DNA from 4 places in the Janthinobacterium sp. Mn2066 genome. Region 1 is predicted to be linked to each of the others. Evidence: predicted binding sites of a transcription regulator. Region 1 holds the regulator's gene; each other region holds the start of a gene.
What was found. Region 1 encodes sigma-54, which starts transcription at its own class of promoters, with help from an activator protein. Its sites were predicted from a motif close to TGGCANGNAANCTGCTTT; they were not measured.
Positions count from the first base shown of each region.

Region 2: a site for sigma-54 is predicted at 2,664-2,681, ahead of ACL9RI_RS08670 (EDSAP-1 family PEP-CTERM protein). Genes of this name have one in related genera too.
Region 3: a site for sigma-54 is predicted at 1,172-1,189, ahead of ACL9RI_RS03535 (urease accessory protein UreD). Genes of this name have one in related genera too.
Region 4: a site for sigma-54 is predicted at 2,703-2,720, ahead of urtA (urea ABC transporter substrate-binding protein). Genes of this name have one in related genera too.

Region 1 is NZ_JBMOUF010000006.1:181,225-185,876, forward strand. Features, by position in the region: gene hprK (HPr(Ser) kinase/phosphatase) at 1-580, shown strand, start outside; gene rapZ (RNase adapter RapZ) at 784-1,647, shown strand; gene hpf (ribosome hibernation-promoting factor, HPF/YfiA family) at 1,733-2,092, opposite strand; gene ACL9RI_RS13360 (RNA polymerase factor sigma-54) at 2,162-3,640, opposite strand; gene lptB (LPS export ABC transporter ATP-binding protein) at 3,645-4,400, opposite strand; gene lptA (lipopolysaccharide transport periplasmic protein LptA) at 4,400-4,652, opposite strand, start outside.
Region 2 is NZ_JBMOUF010000004.1:35,584-40,235, forward strand. Features, by position in the region: gene ACL9RI_RS08645 (acyl-CoA thioesterase) at 1-118, opposite strand, end outside; gene ACL9RI_RS08650 (hypothetical protein) at 206-574, opposite strand; gene ACL9RI_RS08655 (hypothetical protein) at 704-841, opposite strand; gene ACL9RI_RS08660 (hypothetical protein) at 970-1,176, opposite strand; gene ACL9RI_RS08665 (nucleotide disphospho-sugar-binding domain-containing protein) at 1,350-2,561, shown strand; gene ACL9RI_RS08670 (EDSAP-1 family PEP-CTERM protein) at 2,761-3,741, shown strand; gene ACL9RI_RS08675 (EDSAP-1 family PEP-CTERM protein) at 3,984-4,652, shown strand, end outside.
Region 3 is NZ_JBMOUF010000002.1:50,187-54,838, reverse strand. Features, by position in the region: gene ACL9RI_RS03540 (urease subunit gamma) at 1-241, opposite strand, end outside; gene ACL9RI_RS03535 (urease accessory protein UreD) at 259-1,134, opposite strand; gene ACL9RI_RS03530 (DUF885 domain-containing protein) at 1,295-2,746, opposite strand; gene ACL9RI_RS03525 (hypothetical protein) at 2,756-3,043, opposite strand; gene ACL9RI_RS03520 (EAL domain-containing response regulator) at 3,082-4,652, opposite strand, start outside.
Region 4 is NZ_JBMOUF010000002.1:609,377-614,028, forward strand. Features, by position in the region: gene ACL9RI_RS06040 (Hsp70 family protein) at 1-905, opposite strand, end outside; gene ACL9RI_RS06045 (DUF2760 domain-containing protein) at 914-1,492, opposite strand; gene ACL9RI_RS06050 (DUF4349 domain-containing protein) at 1,792-2,574, shown strand; gene urtA (urea ABC transporter substrate-binding protein) at 2,775-4,028, shown strand; gene urtB (urea ABC transporter permease subunit UrtB) at 4,104-4,652, shown strand, end outside.

The DNA of each region.
Region 1 (4,652 bases):
GGCCGCGCAAGTGATCGACTTCCTGCGCGTCTACCTGTCGAAAAAGCTGGCGCAGCGCATCATCATGCATGGCGTCTTCATGGACGTGCTGGGCGTGGGCGTGCTGATCACGGGCGACTCGGGCCTGGGCAAGAGCGAACTGGGCCTGGAGCTGATCTCGCGCAGCCACGGCCTGGTGGCCGACGACGCCGTCGAATTCTCGCGCATCGCGCCGAACATGATCGAAGGACGCTGCCCGCCGCTGCTGCAAAACCTGCTGGAGGTGCGGGGCCTGGGCTTGCTCGACATCAAGGCCATCTTTGGCGAAACGGCCGTGCGCCGCAAGATGCGCTTGAAACTGATCGTGCACCTGGTGCGCCGCAATGCGCTGGAAGAAGAAGTCGAACGCCTGCCCTTCCTGTTCCCCACCGAAGACGTGCTGGGCCTGCCCATCCGCAAGGTCGTGATCCCCGTCGCCGCCGGCCGCAACATCGCCGTGCTGCTGGAAGCGGCCGTGCGCAACACCATCCTGCAACTGCGGGGGATTGATACCTTGCAGGAATTTATGGAGCGGCAGAGATTAGCAATGAGCGGGGATTAAATACTGGGGTCTGTTCTTTTAGAATCGAAATGTGTCCCATTGGGACACATTTCCCCGGCGGGTCAGACCCCAAATTGAGTCGCTGGCCAGCTTGCCCTCAACCATAAGATCTGATGCAAACAATGCCGTACTCAAGTTGCAATAATTTGTAAAGATAGTGGCAGCAAGGGCATGGAAGCGATCTTTATTGTATGATCGGCCCTATGCATATCGTCCTTATCACCGGAATATCCGGCTCCGGTAAATCTGTCGCACTCAATGTGCTGGAAGATGCCGGCTATTATTGCGTCGACAACCTGCCGCCCGCCCTGCTGCCCAGCCTGGTACAAACCCTGCTCGATGAAGGCACGCCGCAACTGGCCGTGGCCGTCGATGCGCGCAGCGCCGAATCGCTGGTCAGCCTGCCGCATAATGTGGCCCTGCTGCGCGACCAGGGACATGATGTCAAGGTCATGTTCCTGACGGCCACCACGCATGCCCTGGTGGCGCGCTTTTCTGAAACGCGGCGCAGCCATCCGCTGTCGCACGAATTGCGCCCCAACCAGAATCCGGCCAGCCGCCGCACCTTGATCGAATGCATTTCGGAAGAGCGCGAACGCCTGTCGGCCATCGAACAGCTCGGTCACCTGATCGATACGTCCGAATTGAGCGCGAACAAGCTGCGCGCCTGGATCAAGGATATCGTCGCTTCCGAACGCGCGCCGCTGACCCTGTTTTTCGAATCGTTTGCCTTCAAGCTGGGCGTGCCGCTCGACGCCGATTTCGTCTTCGACGTGCGGGCCTTGCCCAATCCCTATTATGACCTGAGCCTGCGCCCGCTCGATGGCCGCGATGGACCCGTGATCGCCTTCCTCGACGCCCAGCCCAGCGCGATTGAATTGCTGGGCGACATACGCGCCTTTATCGAAAAGTGGTTGCCGTCCTTCAAGTCCGACAACCGCAGCTACCTGACCGTGGCCCTCGGTTGCACAGGGGGACAACACCGTTCCGTCTACATGGCAGAGCGTCTGGCGCAGTATTTCAGTGCGAGTGAACGGGTGGTATTGCGTCATCGGGAACGCACCTGAGAAATAAATAAACGCAAAAAACAGGCGCAAAAAAGGGCGCATATGCGCCCTTAGTTTTGATCACAACGGTGGGAAGCGGCTGGCCTTACACGGCGATAGCGGCTTCTTCTGTGTTGTCTGGCAGATGCTTGATCGCCTCTTTACCGTGCCCTTGCACTTTGGTTTTGTATTTCATCACCTGCCGGTCCAGCTTGTCGATCAGGGTATCGATGGCGGCGTACAGGTCTTGCGCCAGGCTTTCCACATACACGGTCTTGCCGCTCAGACGCAAATTGACTTCGGCCTTTTGACGTTTTGCTTTCTCTTTGAGGTTGTCGACGGTCAGAATCACGGCAATATCGATAACTTGATCGAAATGACGTTTCACACGCTCCAGTTTCGTTTGTACGTATTCACGGATGGCTGGTGTCACTTCAAGATGATGTCCGCTGATGGTGAGATTCATACACACTCCTAAAGATGATCAGGTTCGTGCGGAGTCCATCGTATCCGACCCGTAGAGGAACCGAAAAAACTACAAAGACTTACGCAGGCTCACTGGCGGAATTTTCAACGCTTCCCGGTATTTGGCAACAGTACGTCGCGCAATCACCATGCCCTGTTCCCCCAGCATGTCCGCAATCTTACTGTCGGATAAAGGATTTTTTGTGTCTTCTGCTCCTGTCAGTTGCACGATCAGTGCCCGTATCGCCGTTGACGATGCCTCGCCCCCCGCTTCGGTGGCGACATGGCTACCAAAAAAATATTTCAACTCAAACATGCCATGCGGGGTCAGCATGTACTTTTGGGTTGTTACCCGCGAGATAGTACTCTCGTGTAAACCCAGTGTATCAGCTATTTCGCGGAGCACAAGGGGGCGCATGGCGACGGCGCCGTGCGAGAAAAAATTCTTTTGTCGTTCTACTATCGCTTGCGCCACGCGCAGTATCGTATCGAAACGCTGGCGCATATTCTTGATCAGCCACTTGGCTTCCTGCAACTGTACGCCCATCGCGCCCTCGCCCTTGCCCTGCTTGAGCAGGTTCGCATACATGGCGTTGACCCGCAGGCGCGGCATGACATCGTTGTTCAAAGTCACTTGCCAGCCATTGCGGCCGCGCTTGACCACCACGTCCGGCACCACATAATCAGACACGTCGGAGGCAAACACGGCGCCCGGATGCGGGTTGCACTGGCGAATCACTGCTTGTGCTTCACGCAAGTCTTCCTCGTCGCAATTGAGGGCTTTTTTCAGTTTGTTGAAGTCGCGCTGGGCAAACCAGGCCAGGTGTTTTTCGACGATGGCCAAGGCCATGCGTCTTGTTACCAGGGCAATATTTGGCAGGCGGCGGATTTGCAGGGCCAGGCATTCGGCGGCATTGCGCGCCCCCACGCCCGGCGGATCGAAACTTTGCAGCAGCACCAGGGCCGTGCGCAGCTCATCGGCGTCGATGTCGAGCTCTTCCGGCAGGCGCGCCAGGATATCGTCGAGCGACTCGTCCAGGTAGCCATTGTCGTCGAGCGCGTCGATGATCAGCTCAACCAGCGCGCGGTCGCGCAATTCCAGCACCGTCACGCGCATCTGTTCCATCAGGTGCTCGCGCAAGGTGCAGTGATGGGCTTCGAGTTGCGGACGCGCATCGTCGTCCTCGGGCGCCCTGCCCCGGCTCGCTTCGCTCCAGTCACTGTCGCCCGTGTCCGGCGCCGCCGTGGCTTCGCCCGCATCGCCCTCATAGCCATCGGCCTCGGCCGGCGCTGCCGGTGTTTCCTGGCTCGGTGGCTGGGGCGGCGCTTCGGCCGGCGCGGCGGTGGAGCTCAAGGCGCCGTCGGACAGCAGGCGCAGCGAACGATCGAGCGGATCGTCGAGACGCTCAAGCAGCGGGTTATCCGTCAGCAGTTGTTCCAGCTCTTGGTGCAATTCCAGTGTGGACAGTTGCAACAGGCGTATCGATTGTTGCAACTGCGGCGTCAATGCCAAGTGCTGCGAAGTGCGCAGCTGCAATGATTGTTTCATTGGCTCACATACGGAAGTGTTCGCCCAGATAGACCCGGCGTACCGACTCGTTGGCGATGATGTCATCGGGACGTCCCGACGCCAGCACCGAACCCTGGTTGATGATGTAGGCGCGGTCGCAAATACCCAGCGTTTCGCGCACATTATGATCGGTGATCAGCACGCCGATATTGCGCTCCTTCAAGAAACGCACGATGCGCTGGATCTCGATCACGGCGATCGGGTCGACGCCGGCAAACGGTTCGTCGAGCAGCACGAAGCGGGGATCGGTGGCCAGCGCGCGGGCAATTTCCACCCGGCGGCGCTCGCCACCGGATAGTGACAGGGCCGGGTTTTCGCGCAGCTTTTCAATCTGCAAGTCGGCCAGCAAGGTATTCAGGCGTTCTTCGATTTCCGCCTTTTTCAAGGGACGGCCTTCGACGGTCTGGATTTCCAGCACGGCGCGGATATTGTCTTCCACCGTCAGCTTGCGGAACACCGACGCTTCCTGCGGCAGATACGACAAGCCCATCTGCGCGCGGCGATGAATCGGCAGGCTGGAAATGTCCACGCCGCTGATATCGATGGTGCCGCCGTCCGACGGCACCAGGCCGACGATCATATAGAACGAGGTGGTCTTGCCGGCGCCGTTGGGGCCCAGCAAGCCGACCACTTCGCCGCATTCGACTTGCAGCGAGACATCATGCACGACCTGGCGCTTGCCATAGGTTTTTTGCAGCCCTTTCACGATCAGGGTGCTGCCGCAGCGTATATTTTCCATTATTTCTTTCCTGGCGCAGGCGTGGCCGGGGCCGATGCCGCCGGCGTAGACGCAGCAGGCGCCTTGTTTTTCGGCTGGATCACCATGCGCACGCTACCGCCGCCCGGCGTGTTATTGCCACTCTCCGTATTTTCCATCTGGAATTCTTCTTTGCGGCTGTCATAAGAAATGAAGGCGCCGTTGACGACGTCGGTCGGCTTCGTGCCTTCCAGGCGCGTCAGCTTGGCTTTCGAGAACAGCTTCACCACTTCC
Region 2 (4,652 bases), on a different contig from region 1:
CGTACGCGACACTGTCGAGGTATTTCAGGATGGTGCCGCCGTGTACGTTGCCGGAAAAATTGGCCATGTCCGGCGTCATCAGCACCGTCATCGTCAATTCATGGGCCGACCAGTTCATCGCGCTGTCCACAGTATTCTCCAAAGGGGTAAATTAAAAAAACGGCAGGGGGAAATGAAAACCGGCCCCAGGGGCCGGTTGCAAGCCTTACAGGCCCAGCGTATCGATATCGGCCAGCGAATCGCGGCCTTTGTCGGAAATGTCGTGCCCTTGACCATCGGCGCGCGCCTGGATATGGGCTTTCTTGCCCAGGAAATAGGCGACGTCGGTGTCGAGCTTGGCCAGCGGGTCGGCCGCGACAGCGCGCAAGCCCATGATGCAGCGGCGCACAAACAGCAGTTGCTGCGCCTTTTCCGTGATGGACAGACGGCCGTCCCGGGCATAGCTGAGCAGCTTCAGGCCGGACAGGCGCTTGGCGTTGCGGGCGACGCAGGCGCTGGGGCGCTCGGTCTTGATGCCGCGTGCAACTTGCTCCAGCGCGTCATATTCATCGGTTGTTAATTTCTCGTTCTTCATTACTTTTCCATAAAAGGCCAGGTGTTCGGCCCCCATGGTACGCGCCCCGCTGCACATCGGCAACAGGCAAGACCATTCAGTTGCCGCCGCCCGGGCAGGCGGCGCACTGAAATATGGCTAAAGCAACGCTTATTTCACGCTACGCAGCAACAGCCACGCCAGGCCGCACCCTGCCACGGCGCCAGCCAGCGCCAGCGCCATCAGGCTTTTGCCGGCAAACGCGGGGCGGCGGCCCAGGTAGATCTTGTTATATAAGGAATTACCCATGATGGTCTCCTGTACAAGGGTGATGATGGTGTCCCATTATAAGAACAGAATCGTGACGGCCGCGTGACACACAACAGTTAGCACTTAATTTGTATCCACTCGGCAACAATATTGCCATTTTTTGTTGTTTAAATGGCGTGTGCAAACGATGGGCGGATCGGGGCCGCGCCCATCTTCACGGGTGGCTGGGGCGGCGTCGGCTCCTCGATCGGCACCGGATCGATATGCGGTGGCTTTTCCGGTGGCGGCGTGAGCGGATCACCTTCCGGCGGTGGCGGAATATCGGGTTCGGGCGTGCTGTGCGCGCGCAGGGCAGGCTGAGGAAAATGGGTCATGACAGCTCCTTTCGTTTGCCCTTGACAGTACCCGATGACAAAAAATCATGGCGCTCGACTGCACCGAAAAAAATAAAACCGCCCAATGGGAACCTGCCACGCAATACCCTGTCTTACTTTCAGTGCAGTCATAAAAAACATGGACACCGAGATCGACACTGATATAGACACCGATGGCTCGTAAAAAAATCCTGTTTATCGCCGAAGCCGTTACCCTGGCCCATATTGGCCGTCCATTGAGCCTGGCGCAAGCCTTGCCGGAAGACCAGTATGAAGTGCATTTTGCGTGCGCCGCTGGCTATGATTTCTGCTTCAAGGAGACCCGCCTGCGGCGCTGGTCCATCGCCAGCATCCCCTCCGCGCAGTTCCTGCACGCCCTGGCAAAAGGCCAGCCCGTGTACACGGAAAACACCTTGCTGCGGTATGTGGACGATGACCTGCGTTTGCTGGCCGAAGTGCAACCGGATCTGGTGATTGGCGACTTCCGCCTGTCGCTCTCGGTCAGTGCGCGCCTGCAGGACATCCCCTACATCAGCATCAGCAATGCCTATTGGAGTCCCCATGTGCGCCAGCATTACACGGTGCCCAGCTTGCCACTGACGAGCGTGCTTCCCATCTGGCTGGCTGATCCCTTGTTCCGCCTGATACGCCCGCTGGCCTTCGCCTCGCACGCCGTGCCGCTGAACCGCGTGCGCCGCCACCATGGCCTGCCCTCGCTGGGCGGCGACCTGCGCCGCATCTACACGGATGCCGACCAGACCCTGTACGCCGATATCCCGCAACTGTTTCCACCACACGCCATGCCCGGTAACCATGGCTACCTGGGCCCCATCACCTGGGCGCCGCCGCTCGTTGCACCCGACTGGTGGCAGCACCCTGAACTGGCTAGCGGGCGCCCTATCGTCTACGTCACCCTGGGCAGCTCGGGCCAGGGGCAGCTGCTGCCGCGCGTGCTGCGCGCGCTGGCGCCGCTGCCTGTGACGGTGCTGGCCGCCACCGCCGGCACTATCGAGCTGTCGTCCGTGCCGCCCAATGCTTTCGTGGCGCCCTTCCTGCCCGGCGACGCCGCCGCACGGCGCGCCAGCCTGGTCATCTGCAATGGCGGCAGTCCCACCAGCCAGCAAGCGCTGACGGCGGGCGTGCCCGTGATCGGCATCGCCGGCAATCTCGATCAATTCCTGAACATGCACGCCATTGCCCACGCCGGCGCCGGACTGCTGCTGCGCGCCGACCGCTTGCGCGAGGCGGCGCTGCGCCATGCCGCCACCCGCCTGCTCGACAGCGCCCGGGCCAGGCACGCTGCGCGGCAGCTGGCAGCCGCCTTCCACGAATATGCCCCCGCACAACGCTTGCAAGCGCGCATGCACGCACTGCTGACGTCCTAGCCTGCCACAGCGCGTCGGCTTTTCTTACAGCGTCGTGCGCAATACCTGCCTAAAATCAATATTCCTCCTTCAAGTCCTTGATTTACAAGGCCATGCAAGCCTTGGCATGGAAGTCGCTTTAACTCCCGCATGCGCATTTGCGCACAGGATCCGGGTCAGACTTTCTTCCACCAGCAAGCAGATGAATGAGGTAAGCAAAATGAAACTGTCTCAACTGAAACTTCTTCCGGCAGCGGCGGCGCTGGCCATGCTGTGCGCCGCCGGCAGCGCCCAGGCAGGCGCCTACGGCTATTCCTACGACAACATCTTCGGCCTGACCATCACCAATCCAACGGGGATCGTCACGGTGGCCAGCACCACCAATATCTCGCGCAGTACCTCCACCTTGAACGGCACCAGCATCATCAACGGCGGTTCCGGCATACTCGACTCGCCGCAAGCGGCCCTGGGCGCCGTCACCAAGGGCGAGAACGACTTCACGCAACAGGGGCCGAACGGCACCTACGCACGCGGCGATGCGCAAATCGTCAGCACCCAGTTCCCGCCCTTCCCGCCGGGCGCCACGACCACGCAGGCGGTCAACGTGGCCGAAGCGCATCTCGACAGCCCCGGCACGGCCGACGCCTCGGGCCGCAATGGTTCCACCACGGGCTTTTCCGTCAACTTCGTGGTCGGTTCGCCGACGGCCACCCTGGCCTTCAATTTCCTGGCCAACCCGTTCATGCAAGTCTTCCTGAACGGCGACGTCGGTCCCGGCTCATCGGCCACGGCCAACCTGGTGGTGACTTTCAGCATCACCAATGCGGCCGGCATCACCGTGTTCAACTGGGCGCCCGATGGCCTGCTCGGCTCCGGCATCACGGGTGGTACGGAAACGGCCGACGGCGCCAACCTGAATACCAATCTGTCGACCAACTTCCTGACCCGCGGCAATCTGTTCACCTATGACCCGACAGGCTGCGGCGCGCCCACGGGAACGGGCGTGGGCACGGCGTGCGGCGGGACCTTTGCGGCCCTGACCAATACCCTGGTAGCCGGCAACTACACCTTGACCCTGAACGCGGTGGAAAGCGTCGATCTGGTGAAAGTGGCGCCCATGCCAGAACCAGGCACCCTGGCCTTGCTGGGCCTCGGTCTTGCCGGCCTGTGCTATTCCAGCCGCCGCAAACTCACGGCCTGACAGCAGCTTGCGCGGGGCGACGGGCGAGGGCTTCCTCGCCTTTTTTATGCGCGTCGGCTTTCTTTACAGGCATGCGCTTCATACCTGCTGAAAATCAATAAAACCGACCCAAGTGCCTGATTTACAAGGCACTGGCAGTACTGGCATGAAAGCCGCTTTAGCGACTGCATGGACAGCTGTCCCACCCAAGGACAGGGCTCAGACTCTTTTAAACGGCAAGCAAACACCACGAGGTATTCCAAATGAAACTGGCTCAACTCAAACTTCTCCCGGCGGCAGCTGCGCTGGCCATGCTGTGCGCCGCCGGCAACGCCCAGGCAGGCGCCTACGGCTATTCCTACGACAATATCTTTGGGCTGGTCATCACCAATCCCACCGGTTCCATCACGGTCGCCAGCAGCAGCAATATCTCGCGCGGCACGGCCACCTTGAACGGCGCGAGCGTCATCCAGGGCGGTTCCGGCATCGTCGATACGCCACAAGCAGCCCTGGGTGCCGTCACCAAGGGAGAAAACGATTTTACGCAGCAGGGAGCGAGCGGCACGTATTCGCGCGGCGATTCGCAAATCGTCAGCACCCAGTTTCCCTCCTTCCCTCCGGGCGCGGCCAGTACGCAAGCCGTCAACGTGGCTGAAGCCCACCTCGATAGCGCCGGTTCGGCTGACGCATCGGGCCGCAACGGCTCGAATACGGGATTCTCCGTCAACTTCGTGGTCGGTTCACCCAGCGCTACCTTGTCTTTCAATTTCCAGGCCCATCCGTTCATGCAGGTCTTCCTGAACAGCGATATCGGCATAGGCTCTTCCTCCACCGCCAACCTGGTGTTTTCCTTCACCATTACCGATGCAGCCGGCAACACCATGTTCAACTGGGCGCCCGATGGCGTGGTCGGCTCCGGCATCATGGGGGGC
Region 3 (4,652 bases), on a different contig from region 1:
GGATATCGGGGATCATTTCGGCGACGCCCTCCATCACGTCCTCGCGCGACAGCATTTGCGCGCCGTCCGACATCAGCCGCGCTACCGACTTGCCATCGCGCGCCCCTTCCATGATGGCCGCGCTGATGAACGCCACCGCTTCCGGATAATTCAGTTTCAAGCCGCGCGCCAGGCGCCGCTCGGCCAGCAGCGCCGCCGTAAAAATGAGCAGCTTGTCTTTTTCGCGTGGACTCAGATCCATAGTTCGTCTTTCTTTTGTCAGGTATTCCAGATGCGGGGCACGACGGCCACGCGCCCCATGATGGCCGGCCGCAGCAACTGCCAGGCAGCCAGCATGGCGCGGCGCGCGGCCTCGCTATCGGTCCCCAGCAGGCGCACGGCCACCAGTGTTTTGATGTGCGTCACGCCCAGGCGCGCGCCGTCCGGCACGGCAATGGCGCGCAGCGCTTCGATCACGCTGTTTGGCACCGGTCCGCCAACGGCGATCAGGGTGGCGCAGACGCTGTACCCGTGCATGCCCAGCGGGCTGGCCATCAGCGGGCCGTCCGCCGCCAGCCGTCCCTGTTCCCACCACAGCAGCTTGCCGCCGCGGCGTATCTGCGTATGCTGGCTGATGCTGCCGCTAGTGAACGATTCGCCCGAAGCGCTGCGGCCCAGGCAAATAATGTCGCAGCCGATATAGCAGGCGTCCGGCGCCAGCTCGACCTCATGGCGCAGGCGCACGCAGGCCTGGTCAAAGAAGATGCTTTCTTGCGGCAGCCACTCGATGGCCGCCCCTGTCCCCGCGCGCAGCACGATGTGCTGGCCCGAGACATGGCCATTGGCGCGGTACCACTTGGCCGCGCCGGGCGACGTGAGGAAAGCATGGGCGCCCTCGCCCACGGTGGCCTGCACGGCCAGCTGGTCGCCGCCCACCACGCCGCCGGGCGGGTGGACGATGATGGCGTGGCACACGGCGCCGCCTTCCGGGTACAGGGCTTTTTGCACCCGCAAGGGACCGCTGTGACGCCGCTCGACCAGCCGGCTGACGCCACCATCCCGCAGCGCAAAGCCCAGGTGCAGGCGCGCCTGCCAGGCGCTGTGGGCGCTGGTCTCAGGCGGTACGGCAAGGCTGGCGGTAGAGCAGTCGGGCATGAAGTCCATCGCTAGATGACAAAGCAACAAACTAGCCTAAGCAGGATGCATGCCAGAGAGATGGCTGGGAATCAGCGGCGGGGCCGTGAGAATGCTGCACCGTGGCGTGGCAGGCGCACCCTATTGGTGCATTTGCCACGCCTCAGGGGCGAGGGATGATTCAGGGAGCCGCCAAAACCGCATCACGGTAAGGTCCCTTGCCGCCAGCGGCAATGAAACGGTCGATGCGGCGCGCCAGCACGGGCAGCGGCACCGAACCCAGCTCCAGCACCGTGTCGTGGAAGGCGCGGATATCGAAATGCTCGCCCAGCGCCGCTTCAGCCTTGCGCCGGCCTTCGAGGATGGCCATTTCGCCCAGGTAGTAAGACAGTGCCTGGCCCGGCCACGAGATATAGCGGTCGACTTCCGTCTCGATTTCATGCGGCGACAGCGCCGTATTATCGTGCAAATACGCCTGCGCCTGCGCGCGCGTCCAGCCTTGCGCATGGATGCCCGTATCGACCACCAGGCGCGCCGCGCGCCATGCCTGGTAACTCAGCATGCCGAAGGTTTCATAGGCAGTCTCATAGATGCCCATCTCGGCGCCCAGGCGTTCGCAGTACAGGGCCCAGCCTTCTCCATAGGCGGAAATATAGGCGCGGCGGAAAGCTGGCCGCCCCTGCTGTTCCAGCGCGATCGGCATCTGGAACGCGTGGCCGGGCGCCGATTCGTGCAGGGTCAGGGCGGGCATGCTGTACAGGGGCCGCGACGGCAAGTCGTAGGTATTCACCAGATAGATGCCGGGGCCGCCGCGGGCCGAGGTGTAATGGGGCGCCTGCTCGGGGGGCACGGGAACGATGGCGAAGCGCTGGCGCGGCAGATAGCCGAAATACTGCGCCGCCCTGGCGTCGAACTTCTTGGCGACCCAGGCCGAGCGCATCAGCAGCTCTTCCGGCGTGCGCGCATAAAACTGCGGATCGCTGCGCAGAAAGTGCAAAAAGGCGGCAAAGTCGCCCTGGAAGCCCGTCTGGACAATCGTCGCTTGCATTTCGGCGCGGATCTTGCGCATTTCCTGCAGGCCGATGGCGTGGATGTGCGCGGCGCTCAGGGTGGTGGTGGTAAATTCCGTGATCTTCGACTGGTAATACGCTTTGCCGTCCGGCAGGCTCTCGGCCGCCAGGGTCTGGTTCGCGCCCGGGATGTACACGTCGCGCATGAAGGCCAGCAGTTCGGCATAGGCCGGCATGACGGCCTCGCGTATGGCCTGCGTGGCGGCGGCCCGCAAGGCCGCCTGCTGCTGCGCCGGCATGGCAGCCGGCAGCTGGCGCAAGGGCTGGTAAAACAAGGTCGCTTGCGGATCCAGCGCCTGGGCCACCTGCGCCAAGGCCTGTTCGCGCCCGGCCAGGGTGACTTGCGGCGGCGTGAAACCACGCGCCAGGCCGGCGCGCAGATTGGCGATCTGTTCGCGGAAATAGCGCGGCACGTCGTTCAACTGCGCGATATAACTGCGGTACTGCGCCTCCGTGCGGCGCGGCTTGCGGGCAATGTACGCCAGGTCGTTCCAGAAGGCCGTATCGGCATTGAGCGGCTTCTGGTATTCGCGGAAGCGCTGCTCGGCCAGCAAGGCGCCCACCTGGGCATGTTACACCGCGTAGTTGATCCTCTCTTCCTCGCCCAGGCTGGCCACGTCGAGTGCATCGAGCCGCGCCAGCACATCGGCCCAATAGGCGCGCCGGGCTTCCTGGGTAGCCGGGTCCACATGCGGTAGCGAGGCGTCGTCATCGCTATCCTGCGCCTGGCGCCATGCCCATTCGGCGCTGTAGATGTGCCGGAACTGCGTTTCAGTGCTGGAAGATGCGGCTGTAGCGGCGCTGGCGGCGCCGCCCAGCAGAAGGCAGGCGCAGAACAAGGCAGGAGCGAGTCTTTTCACGGTTTATCTGTCGAGTCGAAAAGAGCCAGCATAGCCGTTCACGTCAAGGCCAGCATCCTTTTTTCGCGCAGCAGCGCCGTGAACGCTTGCGCCGCCAGGGGACGGCTGAAGTAATAGCCCTGCATTTCGTCGCAGCCATGCGCAGCCAGGAAATCGACCTGGGCCCGCGTTTCCACGCCTTCGGCGATCACCCGCATGTCGAGGTGGTGCGCCAGCGAAATGACGGACAGGGCGATGGCCGCGTCGCTGCTGCTGGTGGTGACGTCGTCGACAAACGACTTGTCGATCTTCAGCACGTCGATGGGAAAGCGCTTCAGGTAGCCAAGGCTGGAGTAGCCCGTGCCAAAGTCGTCGAGCGAAATGCTCACGCCGATATCCTTCAGGCGCCGCAAGGCCGCCACTGCCTTGTCCGGGTCGCCCATCACCGTGCTTTCCGTGATTTCGATCCCCAGGCAGGCGGGCGGTATGCCGTATTTGCGCAAGGTCGCCTCGACGAACGGCACCGTATGGTCTTGCGCGAACTGCTTGCCGGACAGGTTGACGGCCACCTTGATGCGGCCCAGGCCCGCATCGTGCCAGCTGCGGATTTGCGCGCACACGCTTTCCAGCACCCACTCGCCGATCGCGGTGATCAGGCAATACTCTTCGGCCAGTGCGATGAACAGGCCAGGCGGCACTTTGCCCAGCACCGGATTCTCCCAGCGCAGCAGGGCTTCCGCCCCCAGCATGGCCCCAGTACGCAGGCAGATCTGGGGCTGGTAGTGCACATCGAATTCATCGCGCGCGATGGCGCCGCGCAGCTGCTGCTGCATCGCCAGCCTGGCGCGGATATCGCTGCCCATGCGCTCGGTGAAGAAGGCGTAATGGTCGCGCCCCGTTTCCTTGACGCGCACCAGCGCCGTATCGGCGTGGCGCAGCAAGTCATCGAGGCTGTCGCCATCGGCCGGACACATGGCGATGCCGATGCTGGTGGTGAGCGCCAGGCGGTCGCCATTGACGCTCAGTTCACCACGCAAGCCGGCCAGGATGGTTTGCGCCAGGGCCAGCGTGCGCCCCAGCAGCGCATCGTCCTGCAGCAGTATCTGGAATTCATCGCCGCCCTGGCGCGACACGGTATCGCCGTCGCGCACGCAGCCGGTAAGAAAACGCGCCACTACCTGCAGGGCCTTGTCGCCCACGGCCTGGCCATGCGAATCGTTGATGTTCTTGAAGCGGTCCAGGTCCAGGCACATCAGCACCAGCTGCTGGCCATCGCGCCCGGCCTGCGCGTGCGCCTGCGTGAAACGCCGGGCCATCAGTGCGCGGTTGGGCAGGCCCGTCAGCGCATCGTGATAGGACAAAAAATCGATCAGGTGCTGTTCGGCCTTGCGCTCGCTGATATCGAGGAACACGCCCACGTAGTTGATGACGGCGCCCCCCACGTCAGGACCGTGGACCGTCGATACGCTGAGCAGGCAGGGATAGGTGTCGCCGCTCTTGCGCCGCGTCTGCACTTCGCCCGACCAGCCGCCGCTGACGCGCAAGCCCTGGCGCATGGCGTCCAGTACCGTGGACTGCGTATCGTCGGCATGCAGCGTCAGGATATCCAGGCCCCGCACTTCCTGCGCCG
Region 4 (4,652 bases), on a different contig from region 1:
TCCTTGGCGCTGCGGCAGCCATAAGTGAGCGCGCGCATTTGCCAGGCGTCGAGCTGGGTGCCATTGGCCGCCAGCTTGCGGGCCACCAGGTGGGCCAGCGCCAGGTCCATATTGTCGCCGCCCAGCAGGATATGTTCGCCCACGGCCACGCGATGCGGTTCCAGCACGCCGTCGCGCTCGAGCACGGCGATCAGCGAAAAGTCGCTGGTGCCGCCGCCCACGTCGACCACCAGAATGATGTCGCCCGGCTTGACGTCCTTGCGCCAGCGGCCTTCGCTGGTCTGGATCCAGCTGTACAGGGCCGCTTGCGGCTCTTCCAGCAGGGTCAAGCCGGTGTAGCCAGCCGCTTGCGCCGCCTCCATGGTCAGTTCGCGCGCGGCAGGGTCGAACGAGGCGGGTATCGTGACGGTGATTTCCTGCTCGGCAAACGGCGCTTGCGGGTGGGCGTTGTCCCAGGCCTGGCGCAAGTGCGTCAGGTAGCGCGTGGCGGCCGTGATCGGCGAAATGCGGGCCACTTCTGCCGGCGCATCGCTGGGCAAAATGGCTGCGCGGCGGTCCACGCCAGGGTGGCACAGCCAGCTCTTGGCGCTCGATACCAGGCGGATCGGCGTGGTAGCGCCACGGCTGCGGGCCATTTCACCGACCACGAAAGGCGCGTCCGCTTCTTGCGTAACCCACGGCAGGGCCAGGTCGCCAGCGGCCACTTCATCGGCGTGCGGCAGGTAGACGAACGATGGCAGCAGCGGCAGTTCTTCTACCGTGCCTGGCGCCGACAGTTGTGGCACTTTCAGCACGCCGTGACTGGACTTTTCGCCATCGCTCTCTTGTAAATTCACATACGACAGGGCGCTGTGGGTGGTGCCCAGGTCGATGCCGATGGCATAACGGGCGTTGTTGGTGTTCACGGACTCGCTCACAGTTCCACCTCGGCTGGCGCCAAAATGGCTGCATCGTGCTGCTCGCTCAGTTTTGGCAGGCGCACGCTGGACGCGCGCCAGCCGCGATGGCTCAATGTCCCCTTGAACGGGGCCGAACCGACTACGTTGCCCGTCAGGCGCACGCTGGCCGAGTCAAAACCTTCGTTCAGGACGATGCGGCTGCCCTCGGCTTCCTGGCGCACGGCTTCGATGGTGAAGTATTCGCGCATGACCTTGGCGCAGCCTTCGTGCACCACGCGGGCCGCCGCGCCGATGTCGGCGTCGGCATGGCTGCCCAGGTTTTCTTGCGTAAAGTCGATCAGGCGCGCTTCGCGTTGCAGCAGGGCCAGCAATTGCAGGGCGGCGTCCGGCGTGGCTTCTTTTAATATGACGGGCGCTGCGACTGGGGCAGGTGCCGGCGTTACCGGAGCAACTGGCGCAACTGGGGCAACTTCAGGCAGTGCCAGTTTTTCCACGCGGGCCGCATAGGCGGCGTCGGACAGGGTGCTGAAGAAGGCGCCGAAGGCCAGCGGGACTCGGCGCCAGAATGACGGATGGGACGATGATGCGTTCATGGGATACTCGTTTCTCTGATCTGTAGGGAGGCGTCGGCGGCGCGCCTGGGGCGGGGCCGCTTCGCAAGGTCTTGCATGGGCCGGACCGTGTTGGCCGGCTGGCGTTGCCCGCATGATACCAGCTACAGCGCTGGCGCCAAAGTCGCCGCCCCTCGGGTAACCCTGGCCTGGCGTTCATTCTTTTTGTTTTTTCGCAAGGAAACGATGGGTTTTCTATTGTTTCGACTAAAATCGGTGCTTGGCATTTCCATATGTTTGCCATGCACATATTGCCTTTATAAAAATCAAAGAGAGTGGAAATGCGGAAAATTGTTTTAGCGGTCGCCGTCACCTTGTTATTGTCGGCTTGCAGCAGCAAGTCCGGCCCGTATCAGGCGGTGGAAACGCGGGTGATCGATGAGCGCAAGGACAATGCATTCCTTGCCTATGAGCACAGTATCGAGGTGGCGACGAGTGAAGCGCAGATATCGCCTTTGTATCAAAAAGTCATCGCTGCCTGCAAGGCCGATACGGAAAACGGCTGTCTGCTGCTCGATTCCAGCATCGCCAGCGGGCGCTATGTGCATGCACGCCTCAGCATGCGGGCCAGGCCGGCCGGCGTCAAAAAGATGATGGCGCTGCTCGGCAAGGAGGGCGAAGTCACCAGCCAGGGCACCAAGGTGGAAGACCTGGGCCGTCCCGTGCTCGACAGCCGCAAGCGCCTGGAGATGCTGCGCCAGTACCAGGCCCAGCTGCAGGAGCTGGAACAGCGATCGGGCAAGGATGTGGACGCCCTGATCAAGGTGACGAAAGAGCTGGCCACCGTGCAGGCGGAACTGGAGCAGGCCACGGCGGCCGATGCGCTGTTGATGCAGCGCATCGATACGGACTTGCTGAACGTGGCCATCAGCGCAGAAGGCAAGCAATCGTTCTGGACGCCCGTCAGGCGCGCGCTGGGCAATTTCACCGATAACCTGTCGGAAGGCATGGCCAACGCCATCACGGCGCTGGCCTATATGCTGCCGTGGCTGATCGCGTTCGTGCTGCTGTTTCCGCTGGGACGCAAGGGCTGGCGCAGGTTGCGGGGGAGTCCGCGCAAGTAATCAGCCTGCCATGGCTGCATAAAAACCTGTCTGCACAGTCCTTGTGCAGCCAGGTTTTTTTTCGTGCGCGCGGCTTGCCATCGCACCAAACAGTGGCGTTGTTCACCTTGTCCCAGGGATGGCGGTGCTGGCATGCATTCTGCTTTAGCAAGGATGTATGCCTTACTCGACACTCGCGGTTCCAATAAAAAGGGGTTCACATGTCACGACGCATCATCCTGAAAGCGGTAGCAGCAGGCGCACTGGCCTTGTCCACGTCCACATTCATGCAGTCGGCCTGGGCTGCCGAGACGATCAAGGTGGGCATCTTGCACTCCTTGTCGGGCACCATGGCGATTTCCGAAACGTCGCTGAAAGACGTGGCCCTGATGACGATCGCCGAGATCAATGCCAAGGGTGGCGTGTTGGGCCGGAAGCTGGAACCGGTGGTGGTCGATCCTGCGTCTAACTGGCCGCTGTTTGCGGAAAAGGCGCGCCAGCTGGTGGCGCAAGATAAGGTAGCCGTGGTGTTTGGCTGCTGGACTTCGGTGTCGCGCAAATCGGTCTTGCCCGTTTTTAAGGAACTCAACAGCCTGCTGTTTTATCCGGTGCAATACGAGGGCGAAGAGCTGGAGAAAAACGTGTTTTATACGGGCGCCGCGCCGAACCAGCAGGCGATCCCGGCCGTCGAATACCTGATGAGCAAGGATGGCGGCGGCGCCAAGCGTTTTGTGTTGCTGGGCACGGATTATGTGTATCCGCGCACCACCAACAAGATCCTGCGCGCTTATTTGAAAAGCAAGGGTGTCAAGGATAGCGATATCAGCGAGGTCTACACCCCATTCGGCCACGCCGATTATCAAACCATCGTCGCCAATATCAAGAAGTTTGCCGCCGGCGGCAAGACGGCCGTGATTTCCACCATCAATGGCGATTCCAACGTGCCGTTCTACAAGGAGCTGGGCAATGCAGGCTTGAAGGCGACCGATGTGCCCGTGGTGGCGTTTTCGGTGGGCGAGGAAGAATTGCGCGGCATCGATACCAAGCCCTTGCTGGGCCATCTGGCGGCCTGGAATTATTTCGAGTCTCTCAAGAACCCCGTCAACGCGGCCTTCATCAAGCAGTGGAAGGCGTATGCGGTCGCGCAAAAGCTGCCCAATGCAGGCTCGGTCGTGACCAACGATCCGATGGAAGCGACCTATGTCGGCATCCACCTGTGGGCGCAAGCCGTCGAGAAAGCCAAGTCGACCGATACCGACAAGGTGATCGCCGCCATGGCGGGCCAGAGCTTCAAGGCGCCGTCCGGCTTTACCCTGAGCATGGACGCCAGCAACCACCATCTGCACAAGCCCGTGATGATCGGCGAGATCAAGGCCGATGGCCAGTTCAACGTGGTGTGGAAAACCAGGGAACCGATACGCGCTCAGCCGTGGAGCCCGTATATCAAGGGCAATGAAGGCAAGCAGGGGCTGTAAGTTGAGCTTTTGAGCTGTGCTTTTAAGTTTACATCTTAAGCGTACTCCTGCGCGCAATCTTTCTTTGGAATTGACATGCGGCTTATTTCACAATGGCTGGTGTTGGCTGGCCTGTGCCTGTCATCGCTGGCCCAGGCAGCGATGGACCCCGGCTTGCTCAAACCGTTGACGGGCGACGATCCCGACGCCCGCATCGCCGCCGTCTCCTCTATCGCCGCGCTGGCCACACCGGACGCCATGCGCGTGCTGCAAGCCTTGCAGGCCGAGACCCTGTCGGCCACACCCGATGGCAAGCTGTTTATCGTTGACGGCGAGCAAGCCACAGATGCGCTCACGGGACAAAAGGTGGCCATGCCCGATGGCATCGACGGGGTGATGGTCAATAACCGCTTGCGCTCAGCAGTGGAGGGGGCTTTGTCGGGCCTGAAACTGCTGGCGCCGGACCGCGCCCAGCGCCTGGCGGCCGCGCAAGAGTTGCAGCAGGCAGTCGATCCATCGCAAATCCCCTTGATCCGCAAGGCGCTGGCGCAGGAGAGCGATGCCGGCATCAAACAGATATTGCAGGTGCTGATCGCCAGCGCCAACCTGCACGCGCCCGATGCGGCCACGCGCAAGCTGGCCGTG